DNA from 4 places in the Streptomyces sp. NPDC028314 genome. Region 1 is predicted to be linked to each of the others. Evidence: riboswitches for the same ligand, from Rfam matches in the RefSeq annotation. Region 1 holds a riboswitch; each other region holds the start of a gene.
What was found. Region 1 has a riboswitch for cobalamin ahead of metE (5-methyltetrahydropteroyltriglutamate--homocysteine S-methyltransferase). Riboswitches for the same ligand answer to the same signal wherever they lie in the genome.

Region 1 (5,396 bases):
CCCACAGGCGCTCGGCCGGGATGGCCTCAAGTCCCTTGCGCAGCAGGGCGGCCGCCTCCTCGACGGACGGGATGCGCGGGGAGTGGATGTCCCAGACGCCGGGACCGGCCTCGCGCGGGTACCCGTGCGAGGCGAGCTCGCGCGCGACCTGCATGTGGGAACGGGCCGCCTCCAGGCTGATGACGTCGGCGTCGAGGTCGTCGATGGCCTGGACGATGTCGCCGAACTCCGCGTAGCACATGTGCGTGTGGATCTGGGTGTCCGGCCGCACGCCGGAGGTCGTGAGCCGGAAGGACTCGGTGGCCCACGCCAGGTAGTCGGCGTGGCCGTCGCCGCGCAGCGGCAGGGTCTCGCGCAGCGCCGGCTCGTCCACCTGGATGACCGATGTCCCGGCCGCCTCGAGGTCGTCGACCTCGTCGCGCAGGGCGAGTCCGACCTGGCGGGCGGTCTCGCCGAGGGGCTGGTCGTCGCGTACGAAGGACCAGGCGAGCATGGTGACCGGGCCGGTCAGCATGCCCTTGACCGGCCGGGCCGTCAGCGACTGCGCGTACGTCGTCCAGCGCACGGTCATCGGCTCCGGGCGGGAGATGTCCCCGGCCAGGACCGGCGGGCGCACGTAGCGGGTGCCGTAGGACTGGACCCAGCCGTGCTGGGTCGCGAGGTAGCCGGTGAGCTGCTCGGCGAAGTACTGCACCATGTCGTTGCGTTCGGGTTCGCCGTGCACGAGGACGTCGATCCCGGCCTTCTCCTGGAAGGAGAGGACCTCTCGGATCTCGTCCCTGATGCGCTCCTCGTACCCGGCGGTGTCGATGCGGCCGGCCCGCAGGTCCGCGCGGGCCACGCGCAGTTCGTCGGTCTGCGGGAAGGACCCGATGGTCGTCGTGGGCAGCAGCGGCAGGCCCAGGTGGGCGCGCTGGGCGGCGGCGCGCTCGGCGTAGGGCTGGGCGCGGCGGCCGTCCTCGTCGGTGACGGCGGCGGTGCGGGCGCGGACCGCCGGGTCGTGGGTGATCGCGGAGTGGGCGCGGGAGGCCAGATCGGCCCGGTTGGCGGCGAGTTCGGCCGCGATCGCGTCGGTGCCCTGGGCCAGGCCGCGCGCCAGGGTGGTGATCTCGGCGGTCTTCTGCCGGGCGAAGGCCAGCCAGCGCCGGATCTGGGGGTCGATGTCCCGCTCGACGGCCGCGTCCAGCGGGACGTGCAGCAGGGAGCAGGAGGCGGCGACGTCGACCCGGTCGGCGAGGCCCAGCAGGGTGCCGAGGGTGGTCAGCGACTTCTGGTGGTCGTTGATCCAGATGTTGCGGCCGTTGACGACTCCGGCGACCAGGCGCTTGCCCGGCAGCCCGCCCACGGCCGCGAGGTCGGCGAGGTTGGCGGCCGCCCGGTCGGTGAAGTCCAGCGCGAGGCCCTCGACGGGCGCCTTGGCCAGGACGGGCAGGGCTTCGCCGAGCCGGTCGAAGTAGGAGGCGACGAGCAGCTTGGGGCGCTCGGTCAGGGCGCCGAGCTCCCGGTAGGTGCGGGCGGCGGCGTTCAGGTCGGCCGGGGTGCGGTCCTGGACCAGGGCCGGCTCGTCGAGTTGGACCCACTCGGCGCCCGCGGCCCGCAGCTCTGCCAGCACCCGGGCGTAGACGGGCAGCAGCCGGTCCAGCAGGGTGATCGGCTCGAAGCCGGCGGGGACTCCGGGGGCGGGCTTGGCCAGGAGCAGGTAGGTGACCGGGCCGACCAGCACGGGCCGGGCGGTGTGGCCGAGGGCGAGGGCCTCCGTCAGCTCGGTGACCTGCTGGGCGGGGTCCGCGGTGAAGACGGTGTCGGGGCCGAGCTCGGGGACCAGGTAGTGGTAGTTGGTGTCGAACCACTTGGTCATCTCCAGCGGGGCCACGTCCTGGGTGCCGCGGGCCATCGCGAAGTACCCGTCGAGCGGGTCGGCTTCGACGGCGGCGCGGTGGCGGGCCGGGATCGCGCCGACCATCACGCTGGTGTCGAGGACGTGGTCGTAGTACGAGAAGTCGCCGGTCGGAACCTCGTCGATGCCGGCGTCCGCCAGCTGCTGCCAGGCGCCGCGGCGCAGGTCCCGGGCGGTCTCCTGGAGGGCTTCGGCGCTGACGCGGCCCTTCCAGTACCCCTCTACGGCCTTCTTCAGTTCCCGGTTCTGTCCCTGGCGGGGGTATCCGTACACGGTGGCCTGTGTTGCCGCGGCTGCGGGCTTGCGGGTCACGGAACTCTCCTTCGCGAGCATGTCTCCATGGACCCGGTGACGGGTCGGGGCGCGAAGGGATGACGAACCGGGCGGACCGCCGCTGGCGCGTACACGGGGGTACGCGCGGACGCCCGCCTGATGTGTGTCGCCGACCCGCCCACGAGGTCACCGGATTTCCGTGCGCGATCGGTCGCGCGCGGGCAACGGGCAGGTCTTCGGACTCGTGGGCGCGTCGCCCGTTCGGGCGGACTCCTACTGGCCGTCGCTTCCCAGACCCGTACGGGCCCAGTGCGTATGACGGCGGTCGTTCCCACTCACCGCTGCGGGGCAGTCCCGGATTCCCACCGGGTTCCCTCTTACGACGCATTCCGCCTGGCGGACGGGGCGAACCAGCTGCGACACCCACCCTAGGTCGGTCGACCGGAACACGAACACAGGTGTCCAGATGCCGGACGGCCGAATGAGACGCGGCGCGGGTGGGGCGACACCACTCGCCCCACCCGCGCCGTTCTCCCGCGTCTCCGGCGCACCCTCTGCCCTGGAGACGTGCCGGAACCCCTCAGCCCCGGCCGTATGTGTGGAACCCCCGGGCGCTCTTGCGGCCCAACAGCCCCGCCTGAACCATCCGCTGGAGCAGCGGGGGCGGGGCGTACAGGGGTTCCTTGAACTCCTCGTAGAGGGACTCGGCGATCGCCGCGACCGTGTCCAGGCCGATCAGGTCGGCGAGCTTGAGCGGGCCCATCGGGTGGGCGCAGCCCAGTTCCATCCCGGCGTCCACGTCGGCGGGACTGGCGAAGCCGGATTCGGCCATGCGGATGGCCGAGAGGAGGTAGGGGATCAGCAGCGCGTTGACCACGAAGCCGGCCCGGTCCTGGGACCGGACCGTGGTCTTGCCCAGGGCGTCACGGGCGAAGGCCTCGACGGCGGCGACCGTCTCCCGGGAGGTGTGGAGGGAGGAGACGACCTCCACCAGCGGCAGCACGGGGACGGGGTTGAAGAAGTGCAGGCCCACCACCCGGTCGGCGCGGCGGGTGGCCATGCCGAGCCGCATGATGGGGATCGCGGAGGTGTTGGTGGCGAGGATCGCCTCCGGATCCTCCACGATCTTGTCGAGGCTGGTGAAGACGTCCGACTTGGCCTCGGGGTTCTCGGTGACGGCCTCGATGACGAGCTGCCGGTCGGCGAGATCCTCCAGGTCGCCGGTGAACACCAGGCGGGCCAGGGCGTCCTCGGCGGAGATCCGGTCGAGTTTGCCCCGCTGGACCGCGCGCTCCAAGGAGACGGCGACACGCTCCCGGGCGGCGCGGGCGGCGGTGGCGTCCGCCTCGGCGACGACGGTGTCGAGGCCGGCGCGGGCACACACCTCCGCGATGCCGGCGCCCATCTGGCCTCCGCCGACGACCCCGACGCGCAGGATGCGGGCCGGCTGCGCGGGGGCGCTCACGCGGACACCTGCGCGGCGGCGCGGCGCACGAGGTGGCGGGTGTAGGCCTCGGGGGTGAAGAAGGCGGGCAGCCGGACCGAGAGTGCGGTGTCCACGAAGACCTCCCGGGCTTCGAGCGCGAGCGCCTGCGGGTCCTCGGCCTCCAGGGCGGCGCATTCGGCGTCGAGGAGGTCGATGACCGTCCCCCGGTCCACCCTGTCGTGGCGGAGCCACTGCCAGATCTGCACGCGGGCGATCTCGGCGGTCGCGGCGTCCTCCATCAGCCCGTTCAGCGCGACGGCGCCGCTGCCGCGCAGCCAGGCGTCGAAGTAGCGCAGCGCCACGGCCACGTTGGAGCGGATGCCCTCGCGGGTGGGCGGGGCGGCGATCCGGCGGACGGACAGCAGGTCGGCGGGCGTGACCTCGACGTCCTCACGCGTCCGCTCCAGTTGGTTGGGCCGTTCCTCCAGGACTCCGTCGAAGACCTCGCGGCATACCGGTACCAGCCCCGGGTGGGCGACCCAGGAGCCGTCGAAGCCGTCCTCGGCCTCCCGCTCCTTGTCGAGGCGGACCTTCGCGAGGGCGGCGGTGTTGGCTTCCGCGTCCCGGCTGGGGACGTGCGCGGCCATGCCGCCGATGGCGTGGGCCCCGCGCCGGTGGCAGGTGCGCACGAGCAGCTCCGTGTAGGCGCGCATGAAGGGGGCGGTCATGGTGACCTTGGCGCGGTCGGGGAGCTGGAAGTCGGTGCGATGGCCGAAGGTCTTGATCAGGCTGAAGAGGTAGTCCCAGCGGCCCGCGTTGAGACCGGCGCTGTGCTCGCGCAGTTCGTGGAGGATCTCCTCCATCTCGAACGCGGCCGTGATCGTCTCGATGAGCACCGTCGCGCGGACGGTGCCGCGGGGGATGCCGAGGAGTTCCTGCGCGAGCAGGAAGACGTCGTTCCACAGGCGGGCCTCGTACCGGTTCTCCAGCTTGGGGAGGTAGAAGTACGGGCCGTGGCCGGCGTCGATCTGGCGCCGGGCGCAGTGGAAGAAGTACAGGCCGAAGTCGACGAGCGACGCGGACAGGGGGCGGCCGTCGGTCTCCAGGTGTTCCTCGGTGAGGTGCCAGCCCCGCGGGCGGACCATGATGGTCGCGAGGTTCTCGCCGAGGCGGTACTCCTTGCCCTCGGGGGTGGTGAAGTCGATGCGCCGTTCGATGGCGTCGAGCAGGTTGAGCTGGCCGCCGATGACGTTGTCCCAGGTGGGGGCCGTGGCGTCCTCAAAGTCGGCCATCCACACCTGGGCGCCGGAGTTCAGGGCGTTGACGGCCATCCGCCGATCGGGCGGGCCGGTGATCTCGACGCGGCGGTCGGTGAGGCCGGGTCCGGGCGGTGCGACCCTCCACCCGGGATCGTCGCGGACGGTGCGCGTGGCGAGCGGGAAGTCGAGCGGGGTGCCGCCGGCCAGGTGGCCCGAGCGGCGGCGGCGCTCCTTGAGGATCTCCAGGCGGCGGTCCGCGAACGCGGCGTCGAGCCGGCCGATGAACTCCAGGGCCTCGGGGGTGAGGATCTCCTCGTGGCGTTCACCCGGTGCACCGAGAACCTGGACACTGCTGGTCAGGGACGAGAGGGGCATGCGGTTCTCCTCAACGGGGGCGGTGGGTGCCCGAGGGGGACGTCCCCGGGCACCCGTCGGAAATCGGCTTGGCCGGCTGACTGAGTCGTCTAGTGGAACTGCTCTTCCTCGGTGGAACCGGCGAGCGCGGTGGTCGAGGAAGCCGGGTTGACGGCGGTGGAGACCA
Region 2 (5,396 bases), 190 kb from region 1:
TATTCGCCTGGACCGTCCGTTTAGGATCACAGTGACGGCATCGCGTGTCGGTCACCGACCGGGTGAGGCATGGAGGTGCCGTGGCGTGCCTTTCGGAGGCATTCACTCATGTCAGTCCAGCTGAACCACACCATCGTCCACTCGCGTGACAACCGGGAGTTCGCCGAGTTCCTGGCGGACCTCCTCGGTCTGGAGGTCGGGAACGAGTGGGGACCCTTCGTCCCCGTCGAGACCGGCAACGGCGTCACCCTGGATTTCGCGACCGCTCCGGCCGAGTCCATCGCCGCCCAGCACTACGCGTTCCTCGTCTCCGAGGACGTGTTCGACGCGGCTTTCGAAAAGATCAAGTCGGCGGGGATCGCCTACTACGCCGACCCGCACCAGAAGCATCCGGGGGAGATCAACCACAATGACGGGGGCCGCGGCGTCTACTTCCCGGATCCGTCCGGACACGGGATGGAACTGATCACCCGGCCCTACGGCTTCCAGGGGTAGAGCCGCGGCTCTACTCCCGCACGCGTTCCCCGGCCACCGGAAGGTAGACGATGCTCGGCCCGCCGGTGGTCGGGTGGGTGCCGACCCGGGCCCGGACTCCGTACACCTCGGACAGCAACGCCTCGGTGAGGACCTCGGCCGGGGCCCCCGAGGCCACGACCCGTCCGCCTGCCAGCACGTACAGCCGGTCGCAGAAGGACGCGGCCAGGTTGAGGTCGTGCAGGACGAGCAGGCTGGTCGCGGGGAGGGCGCGGACCAGGCCCAGGATCTCCAGCTGGTAGCGGATGTCCAGGTGGTTGGTCGGCTCGTCGAGGGCGAGCAGGCCGGGGTCCTGGACGAGGGCGCGGGCGACCAGGGCGCGCTGGCGTTCGCCGCCGGAGAGTTCATCGAACCGGCGGGCGGCGAAGGCGGCCGCGCCGACGGTCTCCAGGGCCTCGCCGACGCGCCGGGCGTCGTCGGGTCCGTCCTGTTCCCAGAACCGCTTGTGCGGGCTGCGGCCCATGGCGACGACCTCGCGGACCGACAGCCCGAAGGTGCCGGCCGCGTCCTGCGGGACGACCGCCACCCGCCTGGCCCTGTCCTTGACGCCCAGCGACGCCGCGTCGACCCCGTCCAGCAGCACCCGGCCGGAGGCGGGGCGCAGGGTGCCGTAGACACAGCGCAGCAGGGTGGTCTTGCCGCTGCCGTTGGGCCCGACCACTGCGACGGTCTCGCCGGGCCGGGCGGTGAGGTCGATTCCGTGCAGCACCGTCTTGCCTTCGACCTCGTAACGGAGGGCCTCGACGCGGAGTTCCACCGGGCGTCCCGTCAGCAGGCTCATCCGGCCACCCCCTCGGTACGGGTGGACCTGCGCAGCATCCACAGGAAGAACGGCCCGCCGACGAGTGCCGTGACCACGCCGACGGGTATCTCCTGCGGCGCCGCGGCCGTACGGGCCGCCAGATCGGACAGTGTCAGGAACACCGCCCCGCCCAGCGCGGCCACCGGCAGCAGCGCCCGGTGTCCGGCGCCCACCGCCATCCGGGCGGCGTGCGGAACCATCAGCCCGACGAAGCCGATCGCGCCGCTGTAGGCGACCAGCACACCGATGACGAGGGAGGTGAGGACGAACACGGCGGCCCGGAACCGGGCCGTGTCCAGGCCGAGGGTGTGTGCGCCCTCCTCCCCGGCGAGCAGCAGGTCCAGCGGCCGGGCGAGGGCGAGGAGCAGGCCGGTGCCGAGGAGCAGCGCGGCCGTGGGCAGGGCGAGTTCGTCCCAGCGGGCACCGCCCAGCCCGCCGAGGGTCCAGAAGAGGACGCTGCGGATCTGGTCGGGGTGTGCCGCCAGCACCAGCACCAGGCTGGTGAGGGCCGACAGGATGTACTGGACGGCGACCCCGGCCAGGATCAGCCGGCCGGTGGTCATGGTGCCGCCGCGCCGCGCCATCGCGTAGACGGCGACGAGCGCGCCCATGGACCCGGCGAACGCCGCGAGCGGCACGCCCGCCCCGCCCGCGAATCCGAGGGTCCCCGTACCGAAGACGATCACCAGCACGGCCCCGGCCGACGCCCCCGAGGAGGCGCCGAGCAGGAAGGGGTCGGCGAGCTGGTTGCGCACGAGGGCCTGCAGGACGGTGCCCGCCACGGCGAGTCCGGCGCCGACGACGGCGCCGAGCAGCACGCGCGGCATCCTGACGTCCCACACGATCGAGCCGAAGGCCCCGCCGCCCGGTCCGGGGCCCGCGAGCACGATGTCGAGCACCTGGCCGGGGGCGATCCGTACCGGTCCCAGGGCGAGGCCCGCGACGGCGGACGCGATGAGCGCCGCGGCGAGGAGCACGAGGGCGGCCGGGGTACGGCGCGAGCTCACGCGGCGTCGGGGTGCAGCTGGCGGCCCAGGGATTCGACGGCGTCGGGGACGCGTACTCCGAGCACGGCCGAGGACAGCGGCAGCACCACGAACCGCTGGTTCTTGACGGCGGGAACCTGCGCCAGGGCCGGGTCGTTCAACAGGCGCTGCTTCTTGGCCTCGACGGTGGTGCCGCCGTAGTCGAAGATCAGGACGACCTCGGGTGCCCGCTCGATGACCTTCTCCCAGGCGACGTCGCCGAAGGTGTCCTTGAGGTCGGCGAACACGTTCGTCCCCCCGGCGAGGGAGACGATCTCGTTGCCGATGCCGTTGCCTCCCGAGGTGAAGGCGGAGGCCTCGCCCGAGTCGTAGACGAAGACGGACGGCTTGGCCTTGTCCTTCACCCGCGCGGTGACGGCCTCGATGCGGTGCTGCTCGTCCGCGATGAGCTCGGCGCCGCGCTCCGGTACGCCGAAGGTGTGCGCCACTTCGGTGATCTCGGTCTTGAGCTGGTCCAGCCCGACCGGCCCCTGGGTGCAGTACTCCACGCTGAGACGGGAGTTGACGCCGGACCCGGCCAGTCCCTCGCGGTCGCGGCCCTGCGCCTTGTCGAAGGCGCTGGCGTAACCGCCGTACACGAAATCGGGGTTGGCGCCGAGGAGGACCTCCTTGGAGGGGTACTCCTTGGCCAGCACCTTCGTCTTCTCGTACGCGGGCCGGTAGGCGGGCAGGACGGCGTCGTCCAGGTAGGCGGTGCCGACCAGTTTCCGCTCCAGTCCCAGGGCCAGCATGATCTCGGTGGTGTGCTGGTTCAGGGTGACCACGCGCTCGGGCGGGACCTGGTAGGTGGTGCTGACACCGCAGTTGGCGACGGTGTACGGGAACCCGGGCACGGCGCCGGCGCGCGCGGCGGCGTCCTTCCCGCCCGGCGAACCCCCGCAGGCGGCAAGGGGCGCGAGCAGCGCGAGGGGTATGAGCGAGCGCAGAACAGCGCGGGAACGCGGCATGGCGAAGCCTCTCCGGGGGATCCTCGTCCCCGGTCGAAGTGAAGAGGCGGTGCGTCAGTGTCTGACTCCCGGATCCGCGCGGGGCGGATTCCGGTCACAGTGGCGGGACCGCACCGGATTCGCACCGGTTTCCTGTCCTGCACCGCCTGGGAGAACCCTGCCAAGTCTGCCAGACGCCCGGGTGCGGACCGGGCGAGCGCTCTCAGAACCCGTCGGGGTCGGGCGGGGCGGGCAGGTAGACGTGGGGCTCGTCGCCCTCCCAGCTGAGCAGCGGGGTTTCCTCGCCGAGCACGAGTTCGTCGGGGTCCGCCACCCCGGCCCGGCGCAGGAGTTCGATCACGTCCGCGTCACTGTGGGCCAGGCCCAGGACCTGCTCCCGATCCGGGGCCCGGGGCTCCCCCTGCTCCTGGGGCTGGGCCTGCTCTTGGGCCTGCTCCTGGGCCAGGCCCGGGTCCTGCTCCTGGACGCGGATGGTGACCCTCCGGCCGCCCGAGACGGAGATCCGGTGCACGACGATCGGCGCATGCTCCATGCCACCACGATGCGGCGGGAGGTCTCCGGTCGCATCCGGGCCGGGTCAGGAGGCGTAGCGGGTCACGTCCGTGATCCGGCAGCTGATCCTGTCCTGGATCTGCTCCAGCCCCTGCGCCGTGGTCCGCGCGCTCTGCCCCGGCGCGAGGTTGTTCGAGAACGCGGCGGCCTCGCCGAGCCGCTTGTTCGACGCGTCGACGAACTCCACGCTGATGATGTAGCTGCTCGACTTGGAGGACCGGTTGGTGATCAGCAGCTCGGCGCTCCCCCAGCCCGTGTCCGGGTCGAGCTCGCACCCGGTGATCTTCACGTCGCCCGCGGGCCCGGTGGTCGCCGGCCTCTCACCGGCCGACGGGGTGAGCGTCCCCGAGACCGACGGGCTCGGCGGCACGGCCGGGCGCCGGTCGGGTTCTCCTCCGCCGGACACGGTCAGGAGGGCGCCGATCACGCCGATGAGCAGCAGCAGACCAATGGCCCCCAGGCAGGACAGCCCGATGATCCGGCCGGTGCTGCCCTTCCTCGGAGGCGGCGGAGACCCCCACGACGCTCCGGGCGGCTGCGGTGTTCCGTATCCCGGCGGAGGCCGCTGACCCCAGCGGGGAGGCTCCTGTCCCGGCGGTGGCGACTGGTCCGACATGCATCCACCCTGGGGCCGCGGCTTCCCGCGCGCATCCGGACACCGTGCGCCCGGACCGTCGGCCGGCTCCGCCCCATCCGGAACCTCTCCTGTCACATGGCTACCCGCAGACCCGCAGCAGTGCATATGGTGTGGCCCCGGACCATCCCGGGCGCACGCCCCTCCCGGCCTCCCCACGGGAGGGCTGCTGCGTGTCCGCAGGTCAGCGCCGGTCTCTCGGCATTCGGCCGTGGCCACCGCGCTCATGGAGCGCGGAATGCACACCCCCGCCCCGACGTTGTCGCACGCATGAGCGGTACGCCCGATCCTCCCCCTTCCGCTACGGACTTCCCCTCGGTCGTCCGTGAACGGATCGCGGCCGAGCAGGCCTCGACACGTGCGCAGATCGCGGCCTTGAGGCGCGACTTCGACGGCATCGTCGAGGCGAACGCCCTCGTGGCGGTCGACGACGAGCACGATCCGGAAGGGTCCAGCACCGCTTTCGAGCGTGCCCATGTCGCAGCCCTGCTCGCCCAGGCCAACGCGTACCTGGGGGAGCTGGACCACGCACTGGACCGCCTGGAGCAAGGCGTCTACGGGCGGTGTGAGGGGTGCGGCGAGCCGATACCGGAGGCCCGCCTGGAGGTACGCCCGGCGGCGACGACATGCGTACGCTGCGCCGAGGCCGGCCGCGGCTGACCGAAGCCGGGGCGGTGACCTCGACGCCGGGAGATGACGAACGCCCAGCTGGGAAGAGGTCTCCCACCTGGGCGTTCTGCGCATCCACGCTGGTGCTGCTTCTTGCAGGGGCGGCAGGAGTCGAACCTGCGACCTACGGTTTTGGAGACCGTTGCTCTGGCCAGCTGAGCTACACCCCTTCGGCGAGACCAACCATGACATGGCTCGGCCCGAAGATCCAC
Region 3 (5,396 bases), on a different contig from region 1:
CCCGGAAGAAGCCCGAGATGCGCAGGGTGACGTCGATGCGCGGGCGGCCCAGCTCCTCCAGCGGGACCGGCTCCAGACCGGTGACGCGGCGCGAGGCCTCGTCCCAGACCGGGCGGACGCCCAGCAGCGCCATGGCCTCCGCCACGTCGTCGCCGGAGGTGCGCATCGCGCTCGTGCCCCACAGCGACAGGCCCACGGACGCGGGCCACTCGCCGTTGTCGGTGCGGTAGCGGCCCAGCAGCGAGTCCGCCAGGGCCTGGCCCGTCTCCCACGCGAGGCGGGAGGGGACGGCCTTCGGGTCGACCGAGTAGAAGTTCCGGCCGGTCGGCAGCACGTTGACCAGGCCGCGCAGCGGGGAGCCGGACGGGCCCGCCGGGACGAAGGAGCCGTCCAGGGCGCTGACCACGTGGGCGATCTCGTCGGTGGTGCCGGCCAGGCGCGGCACGACCTCGCGGGCCGCGAAGTCCAGCACGGCCGCCACGTCCGCCGAGTGCCCGGCGGCGACCTCGGCCACCGCCTCCGGGGCCCAGTCCGCGTCCTCCATCGCCTGCACCAGCGCGCGGGCCGTCTCCTCCGCCTGGTCGGCGGTGGTGCGGGTGGCCGCGGACTCGTCGAGGCCGAGGGCCTCGCGCAGGCCGGGCAGGGCCGTGGTGCCGCCCCAGATCTGGCGGGCGCGCAGGATCGCGAGGACCAGGTTGACCCGGGACGCACCGGTGGGGGCGCCGCCGAGCACGTGCAGACCGTCGCGGATCTGGGCGTCCTTGACCTCGCACAGCCAGCCGTCGACGTGCAGCAGGAAGTCGTCGAAGCCCTCGTCGTCCGGGCGCTCTTCGAGCCCCAGGTCGTGGTGGAGCTTCGCGGCCTGGATGAGCGTCCAGATCTGCGCGCGGATCGCGGGCAGCTTCGCCGGGTCCATCGCGGAGATCTGCGCGTACTCGTCCAGGTGCTGCTCCAGACGGGCGATGTCGCCGTACGACTCCGCGCGGGCCATCGGCGGCACCAGGTGGTCGACCAGGGTGGCGTGCACCCGGCGCTTGGCCTGGGTGCCCTCGCCCGGGTCGTTGACGAGGAACGGGTAGATGAGGGGGAGGTCGCCGAGCGCGGCGTCCGGGGCGCAGGACGCGGACAGGCCCGCGTTCTTGCCCGGCAGCCACTCCAGGTTGCCGTGCTTGCCCAGGTGGATCATCGCGTCGGCGCCGAAGCCGCCGTCCTCGGCGCGGGCCTGGATCCAGCGGTACGCGGCCAGGTAGTGGTGCGAGGGCGGCAGGTCCGGGTCGTGGTAGATCGCGATCGGGTTCTCGCCGAAGCCGCGCGGCGGCTGGATCAGGATGAGCAGGTTCCCGCGGCGCAGCGCCGCCAGGACGATGTCGCCCTCGGGGTTGGCCGAGCGGTCGACGAACATGTTGCCCGGCGCCTCGCCCCAGTGCTCCTCGACCTGCTCGCGCAGCTCCGCGGGAAGCTGCCCGTACCACCGCTTGTAGTCGGCGGCCGGGATGCGGACGGGGTTGCGGGCGAGCTGCTCCTCGGTGAGCCAGTCCTGGTCGTGGCCGCCGGCCTCGATCAGGGCGCGGATCAGCTCGTCGCCGTCACCGGAGACCAGGCCCGGGATCTCCTCGACGGGGCCGAAGTCGTAGCCGCCCGCGATGAGGGTGCGCAGCAGTTCCACGGCGCTTGCGGGGGTGTCGAGGCCGACCGCGTTGCCGATGCGGGAGTGCTTGGTCGGGTAGGCCGACAGGACCAGCGCGATCTTCTTGTCCCGGCGCTCGATGTGCCGCAGCCGGGCGTGGCGTACGGCGATCCCCGCGACCCGCGCGGCCCGCTCGGGGTCCGCCACGTAGGCGGGCAGGCCGTCCTCGTCGAGCTCCTTGAAGGAGAACGGGACGGTGATCAGCCGGCCGTCGAACTCCGGCACCGCGACCTGGGTGGCGGCGTCGAGCGGGGACAGGCCCTCGTCGTTCTCCTCCCAGGCGCTGCGGGAGCCGGTCAGGCACAGGGCCTGGAGGATCGGCACGCCGAGCGCGGCGAGCGCCCCCGCGTCCCAGGACTCGTCGTCGCCGCCGGCCGAGGCCGTCGCGGGGCGGGTGCCGCCCGCCGCGAGGACGGTGGTGACGATGGCGTCCGCGGACTCCAGCTCGGCGATCAGCTCCGGCTCCGGCGTGCGCAGGGAGGAGACGTACAGGGGGACCGCCTGGGCCTCCTGGGCCTCGACGGCCTCGCAGAGGGCGTGCACGAAGCCGGTGTTGCCGCTCATCTGGTGGGCGCGGTAGTAGAGCACCGCGATCCGCGGGCCCTCGGTCCGCTGCGGGGTGCGCTCCAGCGGGCCCCAGGTGGGGGCCGCGGCCGGGGGCTCGAAGCCGTGTCCGGTGAGCAGGACGGTGTCGGAGAGGAACCGCGCCAGCTGGTCCAGGTTGGCCGGGCCGCCGTGCGCGAGGTAGCCGTGTGCCTCGGCGGCGATGCCGATCGGGACGGTCGAGGCCTCCATCAGCTGGGCGTCCGGGGCCTGTTCGCCGGTCAGCACCACGACCGGGCGGTGCTGGCCGGGGGCCAGCAGCAGGTCGAGGCCGTCCTGCCAGGCGCGCAGGCCGCCCAGGAGGCGTACGACGACCAGGTCGGCCCCCTCCAGGAGGCCGGGCAGGTCGTCCAGGGGAAGGCGGGAGGGGTTCGCGAACCGGTATGGGACGGGGCCGTCCGCGGCGCGGGCGCTGAGCAGATCGGTGTCGGACGTCGACAGCAGCAGGATCATGCGGCGGCAGCCTTCCTCGGGGTTTCCGCGCCCCGGGCAGTGAGGACAGCGGGAGTTCCTGACTCACCCCGCCGATCGCTCCGCGGGGTTCACAGTGGCGGGACCGCGCCGGAATCTCACCGGGCTTCCTCCCATGTCGCCGTCCTCGGCGACGGCGGGCCGTTTGGCCTGCCGAAAGGTCATCCTAGGCGGCCGTGGCGCTGCGCTGGCTCGGCGGGGTGGGGTGGGCGGTTGGGCGCGGCGCCGTTGCCGGGGCTCTGCCGTGATGCTGCGCTGGCTCGGGGTGGTGGGTTGCCGGGTGCGGCGCCGTTGCCGGGGCTCTGCCCCGGACCCCGCGCCTCAAACGCCGGCGAGGCTGGAGGTGCCTGGCGGGGTTGGATGTGCCTGGCGGGGTTGGATGTGTCCGGCGGGGGTGGATGTGCCTGGTGGGGCTGGGCGGGGTGGTGACGGACACAGGTCGGGGCGTCGTAATGGTGGGTATGCTCGCGGCCATGCCCACGCCCCCCTCCGACGCATCGCGGGACGAACCCGTCATACGGGACCGTGGCGACGCCTGCCCCGGCGCGCTGCGGCTGCATGCGGCGGACGACGGGTTCCTGGCGCGGGTCCGGATTCCGGCGGGCCTGCTCACGGCCGGCCAGGCGGACGCGCTGGCGCTCGCCGCCGACCGGTTCGGGGACGGGCACCTGGAGCTGACCTCGCGCGGCAACGTCCAGCTCCGCGGGCTCGCGGACGGCTGCGGCGGTGCGCTGGCGGAGCTGCTGGACGCGGCGGGCCTGCTGCCCGCGCCGGGCCACGAGCGGGTACGGAACATCGTGGCGACCCCGCTGTCCGGACTGGAGGGCCCTGCCCGGCCCGACGTGCTGCCCTGGGCCGTGGAGTTCGACCGGCTGCTGTGCGCCGGCTCCCGGGCGACCGCCCTGTCCGGGCGGTTCCTGTTCGCCTTCGACGACGGGCGCGGCGACGTGGCCGCGCTGGGCCCCGACGTGACCGTGCTCGGCAGGCCGGACGGCCGGGCGCTGGTCCGCCTGGGCCGGGCCGCCGACGCCGTGGAGCTGGCGGCGGCGGACGCCCCCCGGGCGGCGCTGCTGGCCGCCGGATACTTCCTCGACACCGCCGAGGCGGCCGGCACCCGCGCCTGGCGGGTGTCCGAACTGCCCCCCGAACACCCCCTGGAGGCGGCGGAGTTCGCCCGGCGGCTCGAAGCCGCCGGGATCGCGGCCGAGCCCTGTGGCGAGGTGGCCTGGCCGTACGCGCCCCCGCCCCGGCCGGGGGGCGCCGGCGGCCGCGCGGCCCTGTGCGTACTGCCGCCGCTGGGACGGCTGAGCTCCGCCCAGTGGCGGGTCCTCGCGGAGGTGGCCGGCGAGGGGCGCGGCGAGCTGCGCGTCACCCCGTGGCGCAGCGTCGTGCTGCCCTCGGCCGATGCCCGGCGGCCGGCCCCCGGCGCGGACCGCATCGAGGGCGCCGGGCTGGTCACCGCCCCGGACAGCCCCTGGGAGACCGTCACCGCCTGTACGGGACGGCCCGGTTGCGCCAAGTCCCTCGCGGACGTGCGCGCCGACGCGCGGGCCGTCGCGGAGCGGGCGCGCGGGCCGCTGCCCGTGCACTGGTCAGGCTGCGAGCGGCGCTGCGGGCATCCGCGCGGCGCCGCCTGGGTGGACCTGGTCGCCACCCCGGCCGGGTACCGGGTCGCCGCACCGGGCCGCCCCGTACGGCAGGACGTACCGGCCACCGAACTTGCACAGGCCCTCGCGGCCGCCCGTCAGACCCCCGAAGCCCCCGAACCGCAGTGAAGAAATGAGCGAGTGCACCGTGTTTGAGTACGAGAAGGACGGCGCGGCCATCTACCGCCAGTCCTTTGCCACGATCCGCGCCGAGGCGGATCTCTCCGGGCTGCCCGCATCGGTCGCCCAGGTCGCGGTGCGCATGATCCACGCCTGCGGGATGACCGACCTGCCCCAGGACCTGGGCTACACCCCGGAGGTCGTACTGCGGGCGCGCGCCGCCCTGGAGGCCGGCGCGCCCGTCCTCTGCGACGTACAGATGGTCGCCAGCGGGGTCACCCGCAAGCGGCTGCCGGCCGGCAACGAGGTCGTCTGCACCCTCTCCGACCCGGCCGTGCCGGAGCTCGCCGCGAAGATGGGCACCACGCGCAGCGCCGCCGCGCTCGAAGTCTGGCGCGACCGGGGCCTGCTGGAGGGCTCGGTGATCGCCGTGGGCAACGCCCCGACCGCGCTGTTCCGGCTGCTGGAGATGATCGAGGAGGGTGCCCCGCGCCCCGCCGCCGTCATCGGCGTCCCCGTCGGCTTCATCGGCGCGGCCGAGTCCAAGGACGCGCTCGCCGCGCACTCCTCGGGGCTCGACCACCTGATCGTCCGGGGCCGGCGCGGCGGCAGCGCGATCGCCGCGGCGGCCGTCAACGCCATTGCGAGCGTGGCCGAATGAGCGCCGAAGCGAGGACTGCGGGCAAGCTCTACGGGGTCGGGCTCGGTCCCGGCGACCCGTCCCTGATGACCCTGCGCGCCGTCGAGGTGATCGCGGAGGCGGACGTCGTCGCGTACCACTCGGCCCGCCACGGCCGCTCCATCGCCCGCTCGATCGCCGCGAAGCACCTGCGCGCGGACCACGTCGAGGAGCCGCTGGTCTACCCGGT
Region 4 (5,396 bases), on a different contig from region 1:
CCTCGTAGGCGTATCCCGCGCCGGCCAGTTCCACCAACGGGTTCACAGGTACAGCCCCTTCAGGGTGAGGGTCAGGGTGATCAGGAAGGCCAGGAGCGCCCCCGACGCGGCCAGGAACCGCCAGGACAGCGCCGCCTCGGGCACCAGCACCCGCAGCGTGCCGTCGTAGCCGCGGCCCGCCAGCCCGTCCTGGAGCCGCGCCGCGCGGTCGAAGGCCCGTACGAAGGAGGTCGCCGCGAGCCCGGCCAGCGAACGCCACGCCGCGGCCCGGCCGGTGTGCCCGAGCCGGGCCGCCTGGGCCCGGCGGACCTGGGTCATCGAGTCCAGCAGCAGGAACCCGATCCGGTACATGACCAGGGCCACGTCGACCACCGGCGCCGGGACGCCGGCCCGGACCAGCCGGGGCAGGGCGTCCGACACCGGGGTGGTGAAGGCGAACAGCAGCACCCCGAGCGAGGCCGCCGAGGTGCGCAGCAGCAGTTCGGCGGCGTGCCGGGGCCCGTCGGGCGCCAGGGAGAGCGGCCCGGCCGGGCCGCCCACCGCGAACAGCAGCGGCAGGGCCCCGGTGAAGCAGAACCCCAGCGGGATCCGGAAGGCCCGCCACAGCTGCCGCCCGGCGACCCCGGCGGGCCCGAGCAGCACCGCGAGGGTGGCCGCCGCGACCAGCGGGCCGCCGGGCCAGGGCGGCAGGGCCACGGCCGTGACGGTCAGCCCGAATCCCAGCAGGGCCTTCTCCAGCGGATGGCGGCGGCGCCAGCGGCTGGAGTGCGCCGCCACGTCGATCGGCAGCACCGCCTACGACTCCGTGGTGTCGGCCGACCGGGCTTGGGCGAGACCCTGGCGGCGGCCCTTGCGGACGCCGAAGTAGTACGCGAGCACGCCCGCGCCGAGGGCCGCCTGGAGGGCGAACAGCGCCGACTCGACCTCCCCGGACGGGGGCTCGTACAGGGGGGAGAACCACGGCTCGTAGTCCGGCTTGAGCTCGGTGATGGCCGCCTCGGCCTGCGCGTCGGCGCCGGTGAACGGCTCCTCCTTGCCCTCGCCCAGCCCCAGCGCGATCGGGAGCACGGCCAGCGCCGCCACCAGGAGCAGCAGCAGGAGGTTGATCTTCGTGTTCTTGGTCATCCCGCTCATCAGACCGCCGCCTCCTGCTTGTTCCCGGTACGGGCGGTCAGCTTGGCGACCCCCAGCCGGACCAGGTCCGACTTGCTGGACTGCATCAGCAGCCGCATGACGAGGACCGTCAGCAGCCCCTCGCTCACCGCCAGCGGGATCTGCGTGACCGCGAAGATCCCCCCGAACTTCGCGAGGGCGCCGAGGAAGCCGGTGCCCGGGTCGGGGAAGGCCAGCGCCAGCTGGACGCTGGTCACGCAGTAGGTGACGAGGTCGGCGAAGAACGCGCCGAAGAACACCGTCACCATCAGGGGCAGGCCGGACTTCTTGAGCAGCCGGTAGACCCCGTAGCCCGCCCACGGCCCGGCGATCGCCATGGAGAAGGCGTTCGCCCCGAGGGTGGTGAGCCCGCCGTGGGCCAGCAGCAGCGCCTGGAAGAGCAGGGTGATCGTGCCGAGCACCGCCATGATGGGCGGCCGGAAGAGGATCGCCCCGAGTCCGGTGCCGGTGGGGTGGGAACAACTGCCCGTCACGGAAGGGATCTTCAGTGCGGACAGGACAAAAGTGAATGCTCCGGACGCACCGAGCAGCAGCGTGCTCTCGGGATTGGCCTTCACCTCGCGGGTGAGGGCGCGGACCCCGTGTATGACAAAGGGAGCGGACGCGGCGCCCCAGGCGACCGCGTGCAAGGGGGGCAGAAAGCCCTCGGCAATATGCATGAGTGGGGAGACCTCTCCAGCACCTCGTGGATGGACGACGCGCCCTGACCGGTCTCCTGGCTCACGGGTACTGATGCCCTGACTCCGCCTTCCCGGGGCCGTACGGTCTCCCGCGCGGGCCCAGTGGCTTCCCGCGAGGGAGTGGAGCCGGACTTCCCGATCACAGTGGCGAGGGCCGCACCGGTTTCCCACCGGTTTCCCGAACACCAAGGCCCGATGACCCTAGTCGGCCACGCGGACCGCTAACAACCCGACCGGTCGCGGCCGGCTGGCGGGCGGCGCCCGGCCGTGGGCAGGGTGGGGGAGTGGCCGACGACTACGACTACTCAGACCTCACCGCCGTCTACGTGAACTGCACGCTCAAGCGCTCACCCGAGACCAGCAACACCGAGGGCCTGATCGCCAGGAGCCGCGCGGTCATGGAAGCGGCCGGCGCCCGGACCTCCCTGATCCGGGCCGTCGACCACGACATCGCCACCGGTGTCTGGCCCGACATGACCGAGCACGGCTGGGAGAGCGACCAGTGGCCCGTGCTCTACAGCCAGATCATGGACGCCGACATCCTCGTGCTGTGCGGACCCATCTGGCTCGGTGACAACAGCTCCGTCATGAAACAGGTCATCGAGCGGCTCTACGCCTGCTCCTCGATTCTGAACGACCGCGGCCAGTACGCCTACTACGGGCGGGTCGGCGGCGCACTGATCACCGGCAACGAGGACGGCGTCAAACACTGCGCCATGAACATCCTCTACAGCCTCCAGCACCTCGGCTACGCCGTCCCGCCGCAGGCGGACGCGGGCTGGATCGGCGAGGCCGGACCGGGCCCCTCGTACCTCGACCCGGGTTCGGGCGGCCCCGAGAACGACTTCACCAACCGGAACACCACCTTCATGAGCTGGAACCTGATGCACCTGGCCGCCCTGCTCAAGCGGGCGGGCGGAATCCCCGCGCACGGGAACCAGCGCTCGCTGTGGGACGCCGGGTGCCGCTTCGACTTCCCGAACCCCGAGCACCGCTGAGGGCTGTCCCGGCGCTCAGGCCGGCACCTCCGCCAGCGCCGACTCCGGCTGCGCCGGCAACGGCAGCGCGTTCATCCGCCGGCAGCCGTCCAGCGCCTCCTCCAGCAGCGCCCGGGCCGCCGCCGCGTCCCGTCGGCCAGGGCGAGGCGCGCGGACGGCCCCACCGGGCCCGGGGCGTGCGACCCCCGGGCCCGGTGACCGGTCAGCAGGTGGCGGGATGCGGGAAGTCGACGACGAACCGCTCCGGCGCGTGCAGCACGGAGGTGTTGTACGTGGGCGGGGTGTCGAAGGCGGCGCCGAAGGTCACGTACCCCTCGAAGTCGCCCGTGTAGGCCAGGCCCTTGAGCTTGTTCAGGTAGATCTTCTGCAGCCGGGGTCCCTGGTAGACGTTCTGCCCCGCGTCGGTGTGCCCGGCGGCCGGGTGCAGGCGGATCTCCAGGAAGTACTTTCCGGCCAGCGGGACGGGCTTGCCCGACCCGTCGTAGATCAGCTCGGAAACGGGTGTGACGGTGACCGGGGGAGCGGATCCCTGAAGGTCGATGACGAGCCGGTCGTAGGTGCAGTGCCCGCCCCAGCGGGCGTTGGTGACCAGCGTGGTGGACAGGGTGCGGGTGGCGGCGGACGCCGGTGCGGCGAACGCGACGCCCGAGGCGAGCAGCGAGCCCGCGACGAGTGCGGTGAGCTGACGGCGACGTAGGTGGTTCATGACGTCCCCCCGATTCTCCAGAGACGGGGACAGCGGTTTCACAGGGGAAGACACCTCGCGGGCGCCGACGGTTGCACGGAATCCGGCACGAGTCTCACGACCGGGGTCCCCGCCCTCCGGAGCGGCCCCCGGCGCCGCCGGGCGTCACCGCGGCAGCAGGGCGCTCAGCTGGGCGTCGAGGTCGTAGTGGCGCGTCTCCTGCCCGCGCGGGACCAGCTCGACCATCCGGCGGCAGAGCTCCCGTACGTCCTTCGCGCGGGCGGAGATCACACAGCCGTGCTCGCCGGCGCGCAGGGCCAGGAAGACCCGCGGCTCGGTGCCGGCCCAGCGAGGCCACACCTGTATGTCGCCCTCGCCCGTGGCGCAGGTCTGACCGTCGAGCAGCAGGTCCCGGGAGAACACCCAGCGCGCGATGTGCACCCCCGCGCCCTCGAAGTCGACGCAGAGCTCGTAGGGCCGGTCCGAGCGGTACACGAAGGCCCCCCGCACCGGGACGGGGGCGGGCGAGGTCTCCAGCCGGAGCCGCAGGACACGGTGTTCCGTGGTGGCCATGGGGGGTTCGCCTCTCTGTCGGCGCGGGGCGTTCTTCGGCCCCCCTGATCAAGCTAGCCCACGTCCGGCCCCGCTCCCCGGGCCGAAGGTCCCGAGCCGGACGGGCCGCCCGGCCCCTCTTGCGCGGGGGCCGGAACGCGAGCGGGCCCGCCCTCCGGGGGGAGGGCGGGCCCGAACCGGGGGTGCGCCGGGCGCGCCGGCCGGCGCGACCGCGCCGGGGTTCAGCCCGGCGTCCGGTTCAGCACTCGATGACGTTGACCGCGAGGCCGCCGCGGGCGGTCTCCTTGTACTTGACCTTCATGTCGGCGCCGGTCTCCTTCATGGTCTTGATGACCTTGTCGAGGGAGACCTTGTGGGTGCCGTCGCCGCGCATCGCCATCTTGGCCGCGGTGACGGCCTTGACCGCCGCCATGCCGTTGCGCTCGATGCAGGGGATCTGGACCAGGCCGCCGACCGGGTCGCAGGTCAGGCCGAGGTTGTGCTCCATGCCGATCTCGGCCGCGTTCTCCACCTGCTCCGGGGTGCCGCCCAGCACCTCGGCGAGGGCGCCGGCCGCCATGGAGCAGGCCGAGCCGACCTCGCCCTGGCAGCCGACCTCGGCGCCGGAGATCGAGGCGTTCTCCTTGAAGAGCATGCCGATCGCGCCCGCCGCGAGGAGGAAGCGGACCACGCCGTCCTCGTCCGCGCCCGGCACGAAGTTCATGTAGTAGTGCAGGACCGCCGGGATGATGCCCGCGGCGCCGTTGGTGGGGGCGGTGACGACCCGGCCGCCCGCCGCGTTCTCCTCGTTGACGGCCATCGCGTACAGCGTGGCCCACTCCATGGCGTGCGCCTGCGGGTCGCCCTCGGCGCGCAGCTGGCGGGCGGTGCCGGCGGCGCGGCGCTTGACCCGCAGGCCGCCCGGCAGGATCCCCTCGCGGGACATGCCGCGCGCGACGCAGGCCTGCATGACGCGCCAGATCTCCAGGAGGCCCTCGCGGATCTCCTCCTCCGTGCGCCAGGCCTTCTCGTTCTCCAGCATCATCGAGGAGATCGACAGGCCGTTCTCGTTCGCCAGCCGCAGCATCTCGTCACCGGAGCGGAAGGGGAACCTCAGCACCGTGTCGTCGAGCTTGATCCGGTCCTCGCCGACCGCGTCCTCGTCCACGACGAAACCGCCGCCCACCGAGTAGTACGTCTTCTCCAGCAGCGGGGTGCCCGAGGCGTCGTACGCGAAGAGCGTCATGCCGTTGGCGTGGTAGGGCAGGGAGCGCCGGCGGTGCAGGATCAGCTGGTTCGGCTCGTCGA

Region 2: another riboswitch for cobalamin. It lies ahead of ACZ4TG_RS02765 (ABC transporter substrate-binding protein); the one in region 1 lies ahead of metE (5-methyltetrahydropteroyltriglutamate--homocysteine S-methyltransferase).
Region 3: another riboswitch for cobalamin. It lies ahead of cobN (cobaltochelatase subunit CobN); the one in region 1 lies ahead of metE (5-methyltetrahydropteroyltriglutamate--homocysteine S-methyltransferase).
Region 4: another riboswitch for cobalamin. It lies ahead of ACZ4TG_RS14675 (energy-coupling factor ABC transporter permease); the one in region 1 lies ahead of metE (5-methyltetrahydropteroyltriglutamate--homocysteine S-methyltransferase).

The regions. Positions count from the first base shown of each region.
Region 1 is NZ_JBVHTP010000001.1:797,241-802,636, forward strand. It holds gene metE (5-methyltetrahydropteroyltriglutamate--homocysteine S-methyltransferase) at 1-2,209, opposite strand, end outside; cobalamin riboswitch at 2,396-2,596, opposite strand; gene ACZ4TG_RS03620 (3-hydroxybutyryl-CoA dehydrogenase) at 2,751-3,635, opposite strand; gene aceB (malate synthase A) at 3,632-5,230, opposite strand; gene aceA (isocitrate lyase) at 5,320-5,396, opposite strand, start outside.
Region 2 is NZ_JBVHTP010000001.1:609,090-614,485, forward strand. It holds gene ACZ4TG_RS02750 (VOC family protein) at 109-495, shown strand; gene ACZ4TG_RS02755 (ABC transporter ATP-binding protein) at 506-1,315, opposite strand; gene ACZ4TG_RS02760 (FecCD family ABC transporter permease) at 1,312-2,376, opposite strand; gene ACZ4TG_RS02765 (ABC transporter substrate-binding protein) at 2,340-3,329, opposite strand; cobalamin riboswitch at 3,365-3,505, opposite strand; gene ACZ4TG_RS02770 (hypothetical protein) at 3,532-3,861, opposite strand; gene ACZ4TG_RS02775 (FxLYD domain-containing protein) at 3,907-4,308, opposite strand; gene ACZ4TG_RS02780 (TraR/DksA family transcriptional regulator) at 4,786-5,175, shown strand; tRNA gene ACZ4TG_RS02785 (tRNA-Trp) at 5,281-5,354, opposite strand.
Region 3 is NZ_JBVHTP010000025.1:34,026-39,421, reverse strand. It holds gene cobN (cobaltochelatase subunit CobN) at 1-2,743, opposite strand, end outside; cobalamin riboswitch at 2,783-2,909, opposite strand; gene cobG (precorrin-3B synthase) at 3,235-4,536, shown strand; gene ACZ4TG_RS37205 (precorrin-8X methylmutase) at 4,556-5,188, shown strand; gene ACZ4TG_RS37200 (precorrin-2 C(20)-methyltransferase) at 5,185-5,396, shown strand, end outside.
Region 4 is NZ_JBVHTP010000005.1:264,124-269,519, reverse strand. It holds gene ACZ4TG_RS14690 (energy-coupling factor ABC transporter ATP-binding protein) at 1-46, opposite strand, end outside; gene cbiQ (cobalt ECF transporter T component CbiQ) at 43-792, opposite strand; gene ACZ4TG_RS14680 (energy-coupling factor ABC transporter substrate-binding protein) at 796-1,125, opposite strand; gene ACZ4TG_RS14675 (energy-coupling factor ABC transporter permease) at 1,134-1,832, opposite strand; cobalamin riboswitch at 1,862-2,058, opposite strand; gene ACZ4TG_RS14670 (flavodoxin family protein) at 2,138-2,851, shown strand; gene ACZ4TG_RS14665 (AMIN-like domain-containing (lipo)protein) at 3,054-3,557, opposite strand; gene ACZ4TG_RS14660 (SsgA family sporulation/cell division regulator) at 3,702-4,109, opposite strand; gene ACZ4TG_RS14655 (L-serine ammonia-lyase) at 4,348-5,396, opposite strand, start outside.